Linked DNA regions of Noviherbaspirillum saxi. Each later gene encodes a partner of the first gene's protein in a complex. Links are inferred from orthologs where the notes say so. Each region holds a gene or a part of one and is shown on either strand. Other genes may lie near its edges. The genes, in order: hfq and D3871_RS16650.

Region 1 (7,623 bases):
AGTTGCCAAAGGCGTTGCGGCTGTCAAAAACCTGCGCGCGGAAGATGTCGACAACAACCAGGTTACCGTCCCGCTGGAGTCGGTTGCCGCGCATGTCCTCGACCAGATCGTTTGCGGCGATGAATGCGACGATCCCACCCACCACCACCTTCACTGATTAGAAACATCATGGCATACGATCTCGAAGAACAAGAACAGCTGGCCTCCCTGAAGTCGTGGTGGAAGCAGTACGGCAACCTCATCACCTGGGTGCTGATCATCGCACTTGCAGCTTACGCCGGCTGGACCGGTTGGAAGACCTACCAACGCAACCAGGCCGCACAGGCTGCGCTGCTGTACGAAGAGTTGCAGAAGGGCGTGACTGCAAAGGATAACGCCAGGGTGCAACGCGCCGCCGCGGATGTCACCTCCAAGTTCGGCAAGACACTGTACGCACAGATGGGGGCACTTGCTGCCGCCAAGAGCGCGTTTGACAACGGCGACCTGAAAACGGCCAAAACCCAGCTGCAATGGGTGATCGACAATGGCGCCAGCGACGAGTACAAGGCGATCGCCAAGCTTCGCCTGGCAGGTGTGCTGCTCGATGAAAAGGCTTTTGATGAAGGACTCAAGGTACTGTCGGGTGATTTTCCCGAGCAGTTTGCCGGCGCGGTTGCGGATCGCAAGGGCGATATTCTAACCGCACAGTCCAAGATCGAAGACGCCAAGGCGGCTTACAAGACGGCTCTGGAAAAAACCGGTGAACAAAACCCGGCACGCCAGTTGATCCAGCTGAAGCTCGATGCAATCGGCGGTTCTGCAAAAGCCGCAGCATAAGTCACGCAGCATAAGTCAAATAACAAGGGGAAAGAATGCGTATTGCCGTCAAACTCACCTCAGTAGGGATGGTCGCCGTTCTGGCTGGTTGTTCATCGCTCAATCCTTTCGCCAGCAAGCCCGCGCCGCGCAATCCGCCGGCTGCGCTGGAAGAGTTCAAGCAGACTTTACCGGTCCGTACCGCATGGTCGACATCGATCGGCAGCGCCGCCAATTTTGTCTTTACGCCGGCGGTTACTGCAGACAGCGTGTTCGTTGCGGCTGCGGATGGCACGTTGTCGCGCATCGACGCTGCCAGCGGCCGTGCCGATTGGCGCATCAACGTTGGCACACCTTTGACGGCTGGAGTCGGCAGCGATGGGACGACTGTTGCTGTGGGCGCCGACAAAGGTATGCTGATGGCCTTCAGCGGCGACGGCAAGTTGCGCTGGAAGGCACAGGCATCGAGTGAAATCCTGTCTGCGCCTGCGGTCGGACAGGGCCTTGTCGTCGTTCGCAGCGTGGACAATCGCATTGCCGCCTTTGACGCGGAAACCGGAAGCCGGCGCTGGGTCGCCCAACGGCCGTCACCTTCGCTGACTTTGCGCACTGCGCCTGGCATCACGATTGCCGGGCCGAATGCATACGTTGCGCTCCCGGGCGGCCGACTGTTGGCGCTCGCCCTTACCAACGGCGGTGCGCGCTGGGAAGTGGCGGTCGGCGATCCCCGTGGGACCACGGAACTGGAACGTATTGCGGATTTGTCCGGCTCTCCCATCGCTGCGGGGCGTGATGTGTGTGCGGTCGCCTATCAAGGGCGGGTCGCATGCTTCGATGCGACCAACGGCGCACCGCGTTGGGGCAAGGAATTGTCCAGCGATGTAGGTCTCGGTGTAGACGAGCGTTTTGTATTCGCGGCCGACGAGCGCGGGGCCGTCACTGCGTTGACGCGTGAATCCGGCTCGGGAGCATGGCGCAATACCAAACTTGCCAATCGTCGACTTTCCGCTCCGGTACCTCTGGGACCCGCCGTTGCGGTTGGTGACGGTCAGGGATATATCCATTTTCTATCGCGTGATGACGGCTCTCTGGTCGCACGCGTAAGCACGGACGGCAGTCCGGTTACCGGCACCGCGCCGGTAACCGGAAATCGTGCGGTTTTTCAAACACAAGCAGGAACAGTGGTTGCACTTGCAACCGAGTAAAAACAAATGAAGCCGGTAATTGCATTAGTCGGCCGACCTAACGTCGGCAAATCCACATTGTTCAACCGGCTGACCCGGTCGCGCGATGCCCTGGTCGCAGACCTTCCTGGACTTACCCGTGACCGCCATTATGGCGAGGGCAGGGTAGGTGAACGTCCTTTCCTCGTGATCGATACCGGTGGTTTCGAGCCGGTAGCCAAGGAAGGCATCATGTACGAGATGGCCAAGCAGACAAAGCAGGCCGTCGCCGAAGCTGATGTCGTGGTGTTTATCGTCGACGGGCGGCAGGGACTGACCCCGCACGACAAGACCATCACCGATTTTTTGCGCAAGGCCGGCCGTCAGGTCATGCTGGTCGTGAACAAGGCCGAGGGGATGAAGTACACCTCGGTCACTGCCGATTTCTATGAGCTCGGGCTGGGTGACCCATACGTCATTTCCGCCGCTCATGGCGACGGCGTGGTCGACCTCGTTAATGAGTCGCTGGATATCGCATTTGCCCAGCGTGCGCCGGAACCCGAAACCGAAGCCGCAGCAGGTCGTGGTGTCAAGATTGCCATTGTCGGTCGTCCGAATGTCGGAAAGTCAACCCTGGTAAATACCTTGCTCGGCGAAGACCGTGTCATTGCATTCGACATGCCCGGTACGACGCGCGATTCGATCGAAATTCCTTTCGAACGTGAAGGCAAACATTACACCCTGATCGATACCGCTGGTATCCGCCGGCGTGGCAAGGTGTTCGAAGCGATCGAAAAATTCTCGGTAGTCAAAACCCTGCAATCGATTTCGGAAGCCAATGTCGTACTGCTTCTGCTTGATGCGCAGCAAGATATCTCCGAACAGGACGCACATATCGCCGGTTTTGTCCTGGAGTCAGGCCGCGCTTTGGTGGTCGGGGTCAACAAATGGGACGGGTTGGACGCGGATAAAAGAGATGCGATCAAGATGGACATGGAACGCAAGCTGAGTTTTCTCTTTTTCGCCAAGTTCCATTTCATCTCGGCGCTGAAAGGCAGTGGCATCGGCCCACTGATGAAATCCATCGATTCCGCCTATGCCGCAGCGATGGCGAAGCTGTCAACCCCGCGCCTGACACGTGCGCTGATCGAGGCCGTCGAACACCAGCAGCCGCGACGCAAGGGCTCGATCCGACCCAAGCTGCGATATGCGCACCAGGGTGGGCAGAACCCGCCTATCGTGGTTATCCACGGTAATGCGCTGGACGCTATCGACGATAGCTATAAGCGTTATCTGGAGAAACACTTCCGCGAAACTTTTTCACTGGTAGGCACTCCATTACGTATCGAACTGCGTTCTAGCAAGAATCCGTTTGCCAGGGATGAAAAATAGCGCTTGTCTTTGTGTCATGCTTGGCAAACTGCGCGGAAATCGATTACAGTCGTAAATACATTATCAGAGAGGCACTTGAAAATTCTCAGGTCGCCTCCAACTCCACATCACAACAACATCACGGAGCTGTCATGAGCAACAAAGGGCAACTGTTACAAGACCCCTTCCTCAACGCCTTACGCAAAGAGCACGTTCCCGTCTCGATTTATCTCGTGAACGGCATCAAGCTCCAAGGTCATATCGAATCGTTTGACCAATACGTCGTACTGCTCCGCAATACCGTTACGCAGATGGTTTACAAGCATGCCATTTCCACCGTGGTACCGGCGCGAGCAGTGAATATCAATGTTGAATCTGACGCGGAATAAGAGATCACTACTTCGTCCACATCCCTCATGCGCGCTGCATTAGTCGGCGTCGATTTCGGCAAAGGAGACTTTGCCGCAAGCCTGGAAGAGCTCTCGTTACTGTCAAAGTCCGCAGGAGCAGACCCAGTTGCAACCATCACCGGAAAACGCTCCAGTCCCGACGCGGCTCTGTTTGTCGGGTCTGGCAAGGCAGACGAAATCGCCAATGCCGTGGTTTGCGACAAGCTTGACCTGGTGATATTCAACCATGCGCTTTCACCAGCGCAGCAACGTAATCTCGAACGCCATCTCAAGGTTCGTGTCATTGACCGTACGAGTCTCATTCTCGACATATTCGCCCAGCGCGCGCAAAGCCACGAAGGTAAGGTTCAGGTGGAACTCGCGCAGCTCCAGCACCTTGCAACCCGGCTGATTCGCGGATGGACTCACTTGGAACGCCAAAAGGGTGGTATCGGTTTGCGCGGACCCGGCGAAACCCAGCTTGAAACAGACCGCCGCTTGCTCGGCGACCGGGTCAAGGCATTGCGTACCCGCCTGGACAAGCTGCATCGTCAACGCCAGACGCAGAGGCGTGCGCGCGGCCGTAACAATACTTTCTCGATATCACTCGTCGGTTATACCAATGCCGGCAAGTCCACGCTCTTCAATGCATTGACCAAGGCGCAGGCTTACGCGGCAAATCAACTGTTTGCAACGCTCGATACGACATCCCGCCGCATCTATCTAGGTGAAGCTGGAAATGTCGTGATTTCAGATACTGTCGGATTCATCCGCGAGTTGCCTCACCAACTGGTTGCGTCGTTTCGGGCCACGCTGGAAGAAACCGTTCACGCCGATCTGCTCCTGCATGTAGTGGATGGCGCCAGTCCGGTACGGATGGAACAGATTGAAGAGGTCAATAATGTTCTTGCCGAAATCGGCGCTGACCATATTCCGCAGATTCTGGTCTGGAACAAGATTGACGTCGCTGGCCTGGAGCCGGCTTTAGAGCGTGATGAATATGATAAAATCCGCCGTGTTTTCATAAGCGCCCAGACCGGCACAGGCCTTGATTTGCTACGCGAGGCAGTAACCGAGTTTGCGAAGGAAGATGCGGTTGCCCAAATTGACCGTCTGCCGGTATCGGATAAACGCGAAGAACCAAGTCCCGTTCCGTTTGCAGGCGTCACCAGCGCGGGCAGGCCGTAGCCAGACTCCATGCAGCGAGCGAGAGAGAGTTGCGTTGTTCAAAGCAAGGCAGTGGACCACCATGCTCGATGCTGTGCAAATTGATAATCACCCTCTAACATTGCAAATTATTAACATAAGCCGGATAGCGAGAGAATGCCTGTTCCTCTAATTAAAAAAATCGGCCTCAAATTTTCATTGAACGACCCGCGCTGGGGACGTGGTTCCCAGGACAATGGACAAAATCAAAATCAGGATGGCAAGCGCCCGAATGATGGCCCCCCCGACCTTGACCAATTATGGCGGGAGTTCAATCAGCGTCTCAATCGATTGTTCGGTAATCGGGGAGGAGGGCGCGGTGATGGTGGATTCACCCCCGACATGAAGGGCGCCGGTATCGGCTTTGGCCTGATCGCGGCGATTATTGCTTTTCTATGGCTGATAAGCGGCTTCTTCATTGTGCAGGAAGGGCAAACCGCTGTCGTCATGACATTCGGAAAATATGACCACATGACGCCGGCTGGTTTCAATTGGCGCTGGCCGGCTCCCATTCAAAGCCACGAAATTGTCAATGTTTCACAGGTGCGAACTGTGGAGGTCGGCTATCGATCCAGCGTAAAGAACAAGCAGGCCAAGGAATCGCTGATGCTGACTGACGATGAAAACATCATCGATATCCAGTTTGCGGTCCAGTACAAATTGAAGAATGCTTCAGAATGGATCTTCAATAACCGTGACCAGGAAGAAATGGTGCGTCAGGTTGCGGAAACCGCGATTCGTGAAATCGTCGGGCGCAGCAAGATGGATTTCGTCCTATACGAAGGTCGCGAAAAAGTCGCTTTCGACGTAAGCCAAGTCATGCAGCAAATCGTCGATCGTTACAAGGCGGGTGTGCAGATCACCAACGTTACCATGCAGGGTGTGCAGCCGCCGGAGCAGGTCCAGGCCGCATTTGACGATGCGGTCAAGGCGGGCCAGGATCGCGAACGCCAGAAAAACGAAGGCCAGGCGTACGCCAATGACGTCATTCCTCGCGCACGTGGCGCAGCGTCCCGCCTGCTTCAGGAATCGGAGGCATATCGTTCCCGCGTGGTTGCCAATGCCCAGGGCGATGCCGAGCGTTTCAAGCAAGTGCTGGTCGAGTATCAGAAGGCGCCTGCAGTGACGCGCGATCGTCTCTACATCGAAACTATGCAACAGATTTTTTCCAACACTACCAAGGTCATGGTTGACAGCCGGAGCGGCAATAATTTGCTATATCTGCCGCTGGACAAATTGATCGCGCAGACTGCGACTGATCCGTCGCTTGCCAAGCCGGGTAGCGGGACGCAAAGTCAACAGTCTTCCGGAACTTCCTCGGCAACCGAGCCGCTACAATCGATGGACATGCAAAGACAGAAGGAATCGCGCAGCCGTGACGGCCGTGATTCCCGCGAGCGGGAGACAAGATAATGAGTCGTCTCGTCTCTTATTCGATCGCTGCGCTGATCATCTTGTCGGCGCTGATGTCGACACTCTTCGTTGTTGACCAGCGGCAGTATGCTATCGTCTTCGCGCTGGGTGAAGTCAAGAAGGTTATCAGCGAGCCGGGATTGCATTTCAAACTGCCACCCCCGTTTCAGAACGTCGTATTCCTCGACAAGCGGATACTGACGCTCGACACGCCTGAAGCCGACCGCTTCATTACGGCCGAAAAGAAAAATATTCTTGTCGATGCCTATATCAAATGGCGCATTGTCGATCCGCGCTTGTATTTTGTGAGCTTTACCGGCGATGAACGGCGTGCACAGGACCGCATGTCACAAATTATCAAGGCTGCCTTGAACGAGGAAATAACCAAGCGCACGGTGCGCGAGGTGATTTCTGGCGAACGGGGCAAGGTAATGAGTTCCATCCAGAAAAAAGTCACTGACGAAGCCAAACAGATTGGTGTCGAAATTGTCGATGTCCGACTCAAGCGGGTGGATTACGTCGAGCAAATCAATGCCTCGGTGTATGACCGTATGAAGGCCGAACGTGTACGTGTCGCAAATGAATTGCGTTCGACCGGCGCTGCTGAGTCGGAAAAGATTCGCGCGGATGCTGACCGTCAGCGTACAGTCATTCTTGCGGAAGCTTATCGCGATGCCGAAAGCGTCCGCGGTGATGGTGATGCCAAGGCCACGCAGATCTACGGGCAGGCATTCGGGCAGAATCCGGAGTTTTACAAGTTCTACCGTAGCCTTGAAGCATATCGTGCAAGCTTCAAGAGTCGCAGTGACATGATGGTGCTCGACCCCAACTCGGAGTTCTTCAAATACTTCAGGAACACGGGGCCGGCGTCAACGGCGGCACCAGCACCAGTCAAGAAATAGCAGGAAAATACACGCCCGGCTTGCTGAAACATGGGAATGATACCTTGCAGAAAGGTATCATTCCCTTCCTCTTTGCTGTGCAGAGGAAACATCTTGTCAATAACTTCGCTTGAACGGCGATCTGTTTGACAGATTGATTTCTCGCGCATGCTTGCTATGCCAAAGCGGACCCATATTTATTTTTAGAACGTAGTTTCATTCCCGTCATGCCAAATTGGCTCCTTCCCGAAAATATCGCCGACGTTTTGCCGTCGGAAGCGCGCAAGATCGAAGAGTTGCGTCGTACGCTGCTTGATAATTTCCGCTCGTATGGCTACGAACTGGTCATGCCGCCGATGCTTGAGTATCTTGAATCTCTACTGACCGGTGCCGGGCAGGACATGG
Region 2 (7,711 bases), on another replicon or contig:
GTCTCCAGGCAGCACATCGAATACGCACGCCACCTAGGCATGGAAGCCGTTGGCTTTCTGATGATGAGCCACATGCAGACGCCCGAGGGCTTGGCCGGGCAGGCAAAACTGATGGAAAGCTATGGCGCACAATGCGTGTACGTGGTGGATTCGGGCGGTGCATTGAACATGAACGACGTGCGTGACCGTTTCCGCGCCTTCAAGGACATCTTGAAGCCCGAAACCCTGACCGGCATGCACGCCCACCACAACCTGAGCCTGGGTGTGGCCAACTCCATCGTCGCCGTCGAAGAAGGCTGTGACCGCGTGGACGCCAGCTTGGCCGGCATGGGCGCCGGAGCGGGCAATGCCCCGCTGGAAGTGTTCATCGCCGCCGCCGCGCGCCTGGGCTGGAACCACGGCTGCGACTTGTACAAACTGATGGATGCGGCCGATGACATCGTGCGTCCGCTGCAAGACCGCCCTGTGCGCGTGGACCGCGAAACGCTGGCACTGGGCTACGCAGGCGTTTACTCCAGCTTCCTGCGCCACTCGGAAGTGGCAGCGAAGAAATACGGCCTGAAGCCGGTCGACATCCTGGTGGAACTGGGCAAGCGCCGCATGGTGGGCGGCCAGGAAGACATGATCGTGGACGTGGCGCTGGATCTGCTCAAAGCCCGGGAGCATGAGCGCATGCACGCGCAGCCGGTGATGGGCGAGGCGGACTGACCACCCCTGACCCGAAGACGAGCCGCCACTGTCACAGTAGCGGTTGTCGCATTAAAGTACCGCCCAACGAAGAAGGAAATGACTATGTCTGCAAATACCATTGCGCTGACCGAAGCCGCAACCAGCAAGTTCGTTCGCATCCAGGACGGCGACCTCAAGCTCCAACTGCATTACAACGACGTAGGCCAGGGTGCCGAGACCGTCGTCATGCTGCACGGCTCCGGACCGGGTGCCAGCGGCTGGGCCAACTTCAATCGCAACATCGAGCCGCTGGTAAGCGCCGGCTACCGCGTCATCCTGCTGGACTGCCCGGGCTGGAGCAAGAGCGACCCTATCGTAAACACCGGCTCGCGCTCGGACCTCAACGCGCGCGCGCTCAAGGGTTTGATGGATGCCATTGGACTGGAAAAGGCTCACATCATCGGCAATTCGATGGGTGCACACAGCACCGTGGCCTTTGCGTTGTCCAACCCCACGCGGGTGGGCAAGTTAGTGCTGATGGGCGGTGGCACGGGCGGCCCGAGCCAGTTCGTGCCCATGCCGACTGAGGGCATCAAGCTGATCGGTGCGCTTTACCGTAACCCGACTATCGAGAACCTCAAACGCATGATGAATGTGTTCGTGTACGACGCAAGCCATCTGACCGAGGAGTTATTCCAGGCGCGCCTGGATAACATGCTGGCGCGGCGTGACCACCTGGAAAATTTCGTCAAGAGCTCTGAGGCCAATCCCAAGCAGTTCCCCGACCTGGGGCACCGCTTGGGCGAGGTCGCCGCACCCACGCTCGTCATCTGGGGACGCGATGACCGCTTCGTGCCCATGGATGTGGGCTTGCGCCTGATCTGGGGCATCCCGAACGCTCAGATGCACATCTTCAACCGCTGCGGCCATTGGGCTCAGTGGGAGCATGCGGACACCTTCAACCGCATGGTGCTGGATTTCCTATCACATTAAGGTAAAGCATCATGGATGAAAACCGACCACTGAACTGGAGCGATGCCCACATGCTGGGCTACGCACCGATGGATCAGATCCATGAAGAATTCGTCCAGTTGGTCGCTCGCCTACAGGGGGCTCGAGATGATGAACTGCACGAATTGCTTAGCGCCATGGAAGGACATCTTCAGGCACATTTCGGCGAGGAAAACGCTTGGATGCGCGAAAGCGAGTTCCCGCCGCGTGACTGCCACATTGAGCAGCATGATGCCGTGCTTAAGTCGGTGCATGAGGTGCAAGAGTTGCTTGCTCAAGGCAATACCCGGATATGCCGTGCCTTGGTACAGGCGCTAGCTGACTGGTTCCCGAGCCATGCTACCCATCTCGACTCGGCGCTGGCGCACTGGATGTGTAAGCGCCGTCTGGGAGCAAAACCAGTCGTTTTTCGCCGCTCGATCAACAGTAACATCGTATCCCGCTAAAAAGCGCAAGCGCTCAGATCGAGGTCTTCACATAAAGCCATTCGCTCCGGTCAGCAGCACGACCAATTCCGCCTCCTTTATTCTACATTTGCATCGGGAACCACGCCTGCTTTTCAGCGTCCCAATGAAGACGCTATTACGACTCATTAATGATGCGCGGGGTGCAGTTACAACGATATCTTCTGGAAAGAGTATGAATAATTGGAGACAGGTGTTTCGCGACGGCGCGGTTTCCGGCAGCATCGCAAGTGTCATATCGACGTCGGTATTGAGCGCGCGCGGGAGACAGGAAAACGGCACGCCCTATGCACCGACCAATGCCATCAGTCATTGGTTCAGGTTTATGCGACATTCGGCGTCGAGCTGGCGTTGCGTGGAATTGCAGCATCAAAGATGCAATCGCCGAGGCAGATTTCTACTTCCCTATCTGATGTGTGATTACAGCCTGCACTATGGAAAAGGACGATAAGCGGCCGACGCTTCAAGTGAGCCGGCGCAAGGCGATCATGATGCTTGGCGCGGCGATGCTCGTCAGCCGGGCAACAGCGCAAAGCGACGCGCGTCAGTCGCGACGCCCCGCATGCATTCTCACTCCGGAACAAACAGAAGGACCGTACTTTGTTGATGACCGGCTCAACCGTTCCGACATACGCACCGATCCTGCGGGCGGGACAGTACGCGCCGGCGTTCCGCTCGCGCTGACCTTGCGCGTGCTGGCTGTTCGCGGTACCGGATGTACTCCCGTTTCCGGCGCGATGGTGGACGTCTGGCATTGCGATGCCGATGGCGTTTATTCGGACGTAACCGATCCTCGCTTCGACACAAGCGGAAAAAAATTTCTGCGCGGTTATCAAATCACCGACGACGGTGGTGTAGTGCGCTTCCTTACCATTTATCCCGGATGGTATCCCGGTCGAACGGTGCACATCCATTTCAAGGTGCGTATACAACCCACGTCACCCACGTCGAGCCGCCCCTACGAATTCACGTCGCAACTGTACTTCGACGACGCGATCACCGACCGCGTGTTGGCGCAAGCGCCCTACGCGCGCAACGGCCGACGCCGCCAGACCAATGACACGGATGGCTTGTTCCGGCGCGGTGGCCGGCAACTGATTCTGCCACTGCTTGAAAACGGTCCGGGGTATGCGGGAAGCTTCGACATCGGCGTGCAGACGGCTTGAGTGCGCCGCATGCGTCCGAAATTGTTAACAGGCCCTAATCCGCCAACGTACAAAGGACATCGATCATGAGCAAAGAAAAGAAGACCGGCAATGCAGGAAAGCAGAAAAAGAATTCCACGCCGCGCGGTGCAAATCCAGGTGCAGATGTCCATCGAGGCAACGGCGGCGAGTTGCACCAGGTCGCCACCGGGCAGCATCCCGCACTGACCACGAACCAAGGCATCCCGATTGCCGACAACCAGAACTCGTTGCGCGCCAATCCGCGTGGCCCCAGTCTGCTGGAAGATTTCATTCTGCGTGAAAAGATCACGCATTTCGATCACGAGCGCATCCCTGAACGCATCGTGCATGCGCGCGGCACTGCGGTGCATGGCCACTTCGAGTTGACCAAGTCGCTAGCGCAATATACGACAGCAAAAATCCTCACCGAGGTCGGTGAAAAGACACCGGTGTTTACGCGTTTTTCGACGGTCGCCGGCGGCGCAGGTTCGGTCGACACGCCGCGAGACGTGCGCGGCTTCGCGGTCAAGTTCTACACCAAGGAAGGCAACTGGGACCTGGTCAGCAACAACATCCCGGTGTTCTTCATCCAGGACGCGATCAAGTTCCCCGACGTCGTCCATTCGGTCAAGATGGAACCGGACCGTGGCTTTCCACAAAGCGCAACGGCGCATGACACCTTCTGGGATTTCATTTCGCTGACGCCGGAATCCATGCATATGGTGATGTGGATCATGTCCGACCGCACGATCCCGCGCTCGCTGCGCATGATCGAAGGCTTCGGCGTCCATAGCTTCCGTCTCCTGAACAAAGCGGGCGACTCAACCTTCGTCAAATTCCATTGGCGGCCGAAGCTGGGCCTGCAATCGACCATTTGGGATGAGGCAGTGAAGATTGCCGGCGCCGATCCGGACTTCCACCGCCGCGACATGTTCGAGGCGATCGAAGCAGGTGATTTCCCCGAGTGGGAGTTTGCGGTCCAGCTATTCACGCAGGAGCAGGCGGATAAATTTCCATTCGATCATCTGGATGCGACCAAGCTGATCCCGGAAGAACTGGTGCCCTTACAAGTAATCGGCCGCATGGTGCTGGACCGGTGGCCGGACAACTTCTTCGCGGAAACCGAACAGGTCGCCTACTGTCCCGCCAACATCGTTCCCGGCATCGACTTCTCCAACGATCCGCTGCTACAGGGCCGCCTGTTCTCATACCTGGATACGCAATTGCTGCGGCTCGGATCGCCGAATTTCAACCAGATTCCGGTCAATGCGCCAAAGTGCCCCTTCGCCAACCTTCAGCGCGACGGCAAGATGCAAATGACGCAGCCGAAAGGCAGGGTCGCATATGAGCCGAATTCGTTGTCGGAAACCGCCCCGCGAGAAACGCCGGACAGGGGTTTCCCTAGCGCACGCGTCAGCGAAAGCGGCGAAAAAGGCCGCATTCGCGCGGAGAGCTTTGCCGACCATTACAGCCAGGCGCGTCAGTTCTATCGCAGCCAGAGCAAGTACGAGCAGGCACATATCGCGTCTGCGCTGGTGTTTGAGCTGTCGAAAGTCGATCATCTGCATGTGCGGCAGGCGATGGTTGCACATCTGCGCCACATTGAAGAAGAACTGGCCCAGCGCGTAGCCGATGGCCTTGGTCTCGGCACCTTGCCGAAACCCGCAGAGGCCGCAGCGCCGGTGCAGGACTTCGATCAATCGCCGGCGCTGCAAATCATCGGCAGGATGAAGGACACGCTAGAAGGACGCGCAATCGGTATTCTGATTGCGGACGGTTCGGACGGCGCCATCGTCAGCGACATCATCAAAGTCGCAGCTGAGGCCGGCGCGAAGGTCAAGGTCGTCGCTCCCAAGGTGGGCGGCGCGAAGCTTGCCGACGGCACGATGATGGAAGCCGACGGACAACTGGCGGGCACGCCTTCGGTGATGTTCGACGCGATTGCCGTTGTCTTGTCCGATGAAGGAGTCAAGCTACTGAGCAAGGAATCCGCGGCTATCGATTTCGTGCGTCACGCGTTCGGCCACCTGAAGGCGATCGCGGCGGATCAGGGCGGCCGGTCACTGCTCGAACAAGCGAACATCGAGAAAGACAAAGGTGTGCTCGATGCGAAGGACATGAAAGGCTTCATCGCGGCGGCCAAGACACGGCAATGGGAGCGCGAAGAATCGGTGCGCATTCTGGCGTAGTTGATCGACCGAGGTTATGTAGAAACGCAAATCAGAGTCTCCGTGCGACGACGATGTCAGGATTTCGTCTCCGGTTGGCTTTAGGCACCGCGCAGGAATAAGTTGTGCAACTTATTCCTGCGCGGTGCCTTAGCCTGATAGATGCGCATCAAACGAGGACTGGCATGAGAGAATTATTATCGACGACTGCTGAACGGGCAATTTGTTATCTCGAAGATTTGGGGACTCGGAGTGTTGCTCCAAGCATAGATGCAGTTGCTCGCCTTGCCTCGCTTGATATACCACTTTCAAATGAACCCACCAGCCCGGAATCCATCTTGCAGCAACTGGATGAACTTGGCTCACCGGCGACAATGGCGATGGCAGGGCCGCGCTTCTTCGGCTTTGTCATCGGCGGTTCGCTTCCTGCGGCATTAGCCGCCAGCTGGCTAATAACTGCCTGGGATCAAAATAGCGGCCTCTACAATGTGACTCCGGCCACTGCGGCGCTTGAGCAAATCGCACTCGGATGGCTCCTCGACGTCCTGAAATTGCCGCCTGAAAGTGGTGGTGCATTTGTTACGGGTGCGACCGTCGCGAATTTCACTGCACTCGCTGCGGCACGGCATGCTGCTCTGGCAAAAGCTGGCTGGAATGTGGAAGCCGATGGATTGTTCGGCGCTCCACCCATTACGGTCATCGTCGGTGCAGAAGTCCATCCAACAGTGTTGAAGGCCTTAGGCATGCTGGGCCTGGGGCGTAGTCGCGTCGTGACAGTGCCAGTCGATAGTCAAGGCTGCATGCGCCTTGATGCATTGCCTCCTATGACTGGTTCCACAATTGTCTGTGTGCAGGCGGGAAACGTTAACACGGGCGCATTCGATCCGTTTCAGCAGATCTGCGAACGCGCACATGATGTAGGTGCATGGGTGCATGTTGATGGAGCATTTGGGCTGTGGGCTGCAGCCGCCCCGTCACGTGCCTATCTTGTCGAGGGTATCGAAGGCGCTGACTCCTGGGCGACCGATGCGCATAAGTGGCTGAATGTACCGTACGACAGCGGTGTGGCGTTTGTTCGCGACCCGGATGCATTACGAGCTGCCATGGCGATTACTGCCGATTACCTCCCGACGGTGAGTGAATATCGTAATCCTGCAGACTACACCCCTGAACTCTCGAGACGCGCGCGCGGGGTCGAGGTTTGGGCCGCCTTACGCTCATTGGGGCGTATAGGGTTGTCCGATCTGATTGAACGCACGTGTCGTTATGCTCGCCGTTTTGCCGAGGCACTGACGTCTGCGGGATATCACGTGTTGAATGAGGTTGTGCTCAATCAGGTTTTAGTCTCGTTCGGTACGCCCGAAATAACGAAGCGCGTGATCGACGACATTCAAGCCGACGGGACGTGCTGGTGTGGAAGTACCCTGTGGCAGGGCCATACGGCGATGCGGATCAGTGTCGTATGCTGGGCCACGACTGACGCGGACGTGGAACGGAGTATCGAAGCGATCTTGCGTATAGCCGCGAAGTACAAAGGGCCTGTCAAGAAATAAATCGCACGTTTTTTCTGGCCGTAGCGAGCTACGGCCAGAAAAAACGTGCAAGTTATTCCTGCGCGGTGCCTAAGGCCGGGCAATGGTACAGCCTCACAAAAATTCCCAATGACCTAACCGACCTTATCGCTTGATCACGCATTACGCCGGTTGCGCCCACACCTCGGCAATCCTCAACAGATTGGTCGTTCCCGACTCGGCAAACGGCATACCCGCAGCAATCGCCACCTGATCACCGGGCTGTGCAAATCCCTCCCGCAACGCCGTGCGACAGGCCGCCGACACCATTTCATCCACACTGCGCACATCCGGGCTGACGGTGGTATGCACGCCCCACGCCAGCGCCAGCTTGCGCGCGGTCGACAGATGCGGCGTGATGCTGAGGATCGGTGCGGCCGGCCGCTCGCGCGCGGCACGCAGGCTGGTATGACCCGACGTGGTGTAGGTAATCGTGACGCGGGCGCCAAGAATCTGCGTGACGCTGCGCAGTGCCGCGCAAATCGCATCGCCGCGCGTCGGCAAGGGATCGCCACGCTGGGCATCGATCACGCTGCGGTACAAGGGATCGCGCTCGACTTCCGAAATGATCCGGTCCATCATTGCCACCGCTTCGACCGGATAGGCGCCGCTGGCCGATTCGGCCGACAGCATGACCGCATCGGCGCCGTCATAGATCGCGC

Evidence for each region.
Region 2: the proteins of hfq (region 1) and D3871_RS16650 are in contact, whole or in part, in a crystal structure (PDB 3VU3), measured with the Escherichia coli proteins. The link is inferred for Noviherbaspirillum saxi from one-to-one orthologs.

What each region holds. Positions count from the first base shown.
Region 1 is NZ_QYUO01000001.1:2,043,882-2,051,504, reverse strand. Bases 2,295-5,099 are described here. They hold hfq (RNA chaperone Hfq), read left to right. Parts: upstream 2,295-3,481; coding sequence 3,482-3,718; downstream 3,719-5,099. Other genes in these bases: hflK (FtsH protease activity modulator HflK), read left to right, coding at 5,042-5,099; hflX (GTPase HflX), read left to right, coding at 3,746-4,906; der (ribosome biogenesis GTPase Der), read left to right, coding at 2,295-3,350. Also shown: hisS (histidine--tRNA ligase), read left to right, coding at 1-157; D3871_RS09530 (YfgM family protein), read left to right, coding at 169-816; outer membrane protein assembly factor BamB, read left to right, coding at 852-2,000; more of der, read left to right, coding at 2,007-2,294; more of hflK, read left to right, coding at 5,100-6,337; protease modulator HflC, read left to right, coding at 6,337-7,239; D3871_RS09495 (ATP phosphoribosyltransferase regulatory subunit), read left to right, coding at 7,446-7,623. UniProt on the Escherichia coli protein: RNA chaperone that binds small regulatory RNA (sRNAs) and mRNAs to facilitate mRNA translational regulation in response to envelope stress, environmental stress and changes in metabolite concentrations.
Region 2 is NZ_QYUO01000002.1:161,342-169,052, forward strand. What follows is about bases 3,045-5,937. They hold D3871_RS16650 (catalase), read left to right. Parts: upstream 3,045-3,375; coding sequence 3,376-5,499; downstream 5,500-5,937. Other genes in these bases: D3871_RS16645 (intradiol ring-cleavage dioxygenase), read left to right, coding at 3,045-3,310; D3871_RS16655 (pyridoxal phosphate-dependent decarboxylase family protein), read left to right, coding at 5,664-5,937. Outside these bases: dmpG (4-hydroxy-2-oxovalerate aldolase), read left to right, coding at 1-708; D3871_RS16630 (alpha/beta fold hydrolase), read left to right, coding at 793-1,662; D3871_RS16635 (bacteriohemerythrin), read left to right, coding at 1,674-2,126; more of D3871_RS16645, read left to right, coding at 2,579-3,044; more of D3871_RS16655, read left to right, coding at 5,938-7,031; pyk (pyruvate kinase), read right to left, coding at 7,173-7,711.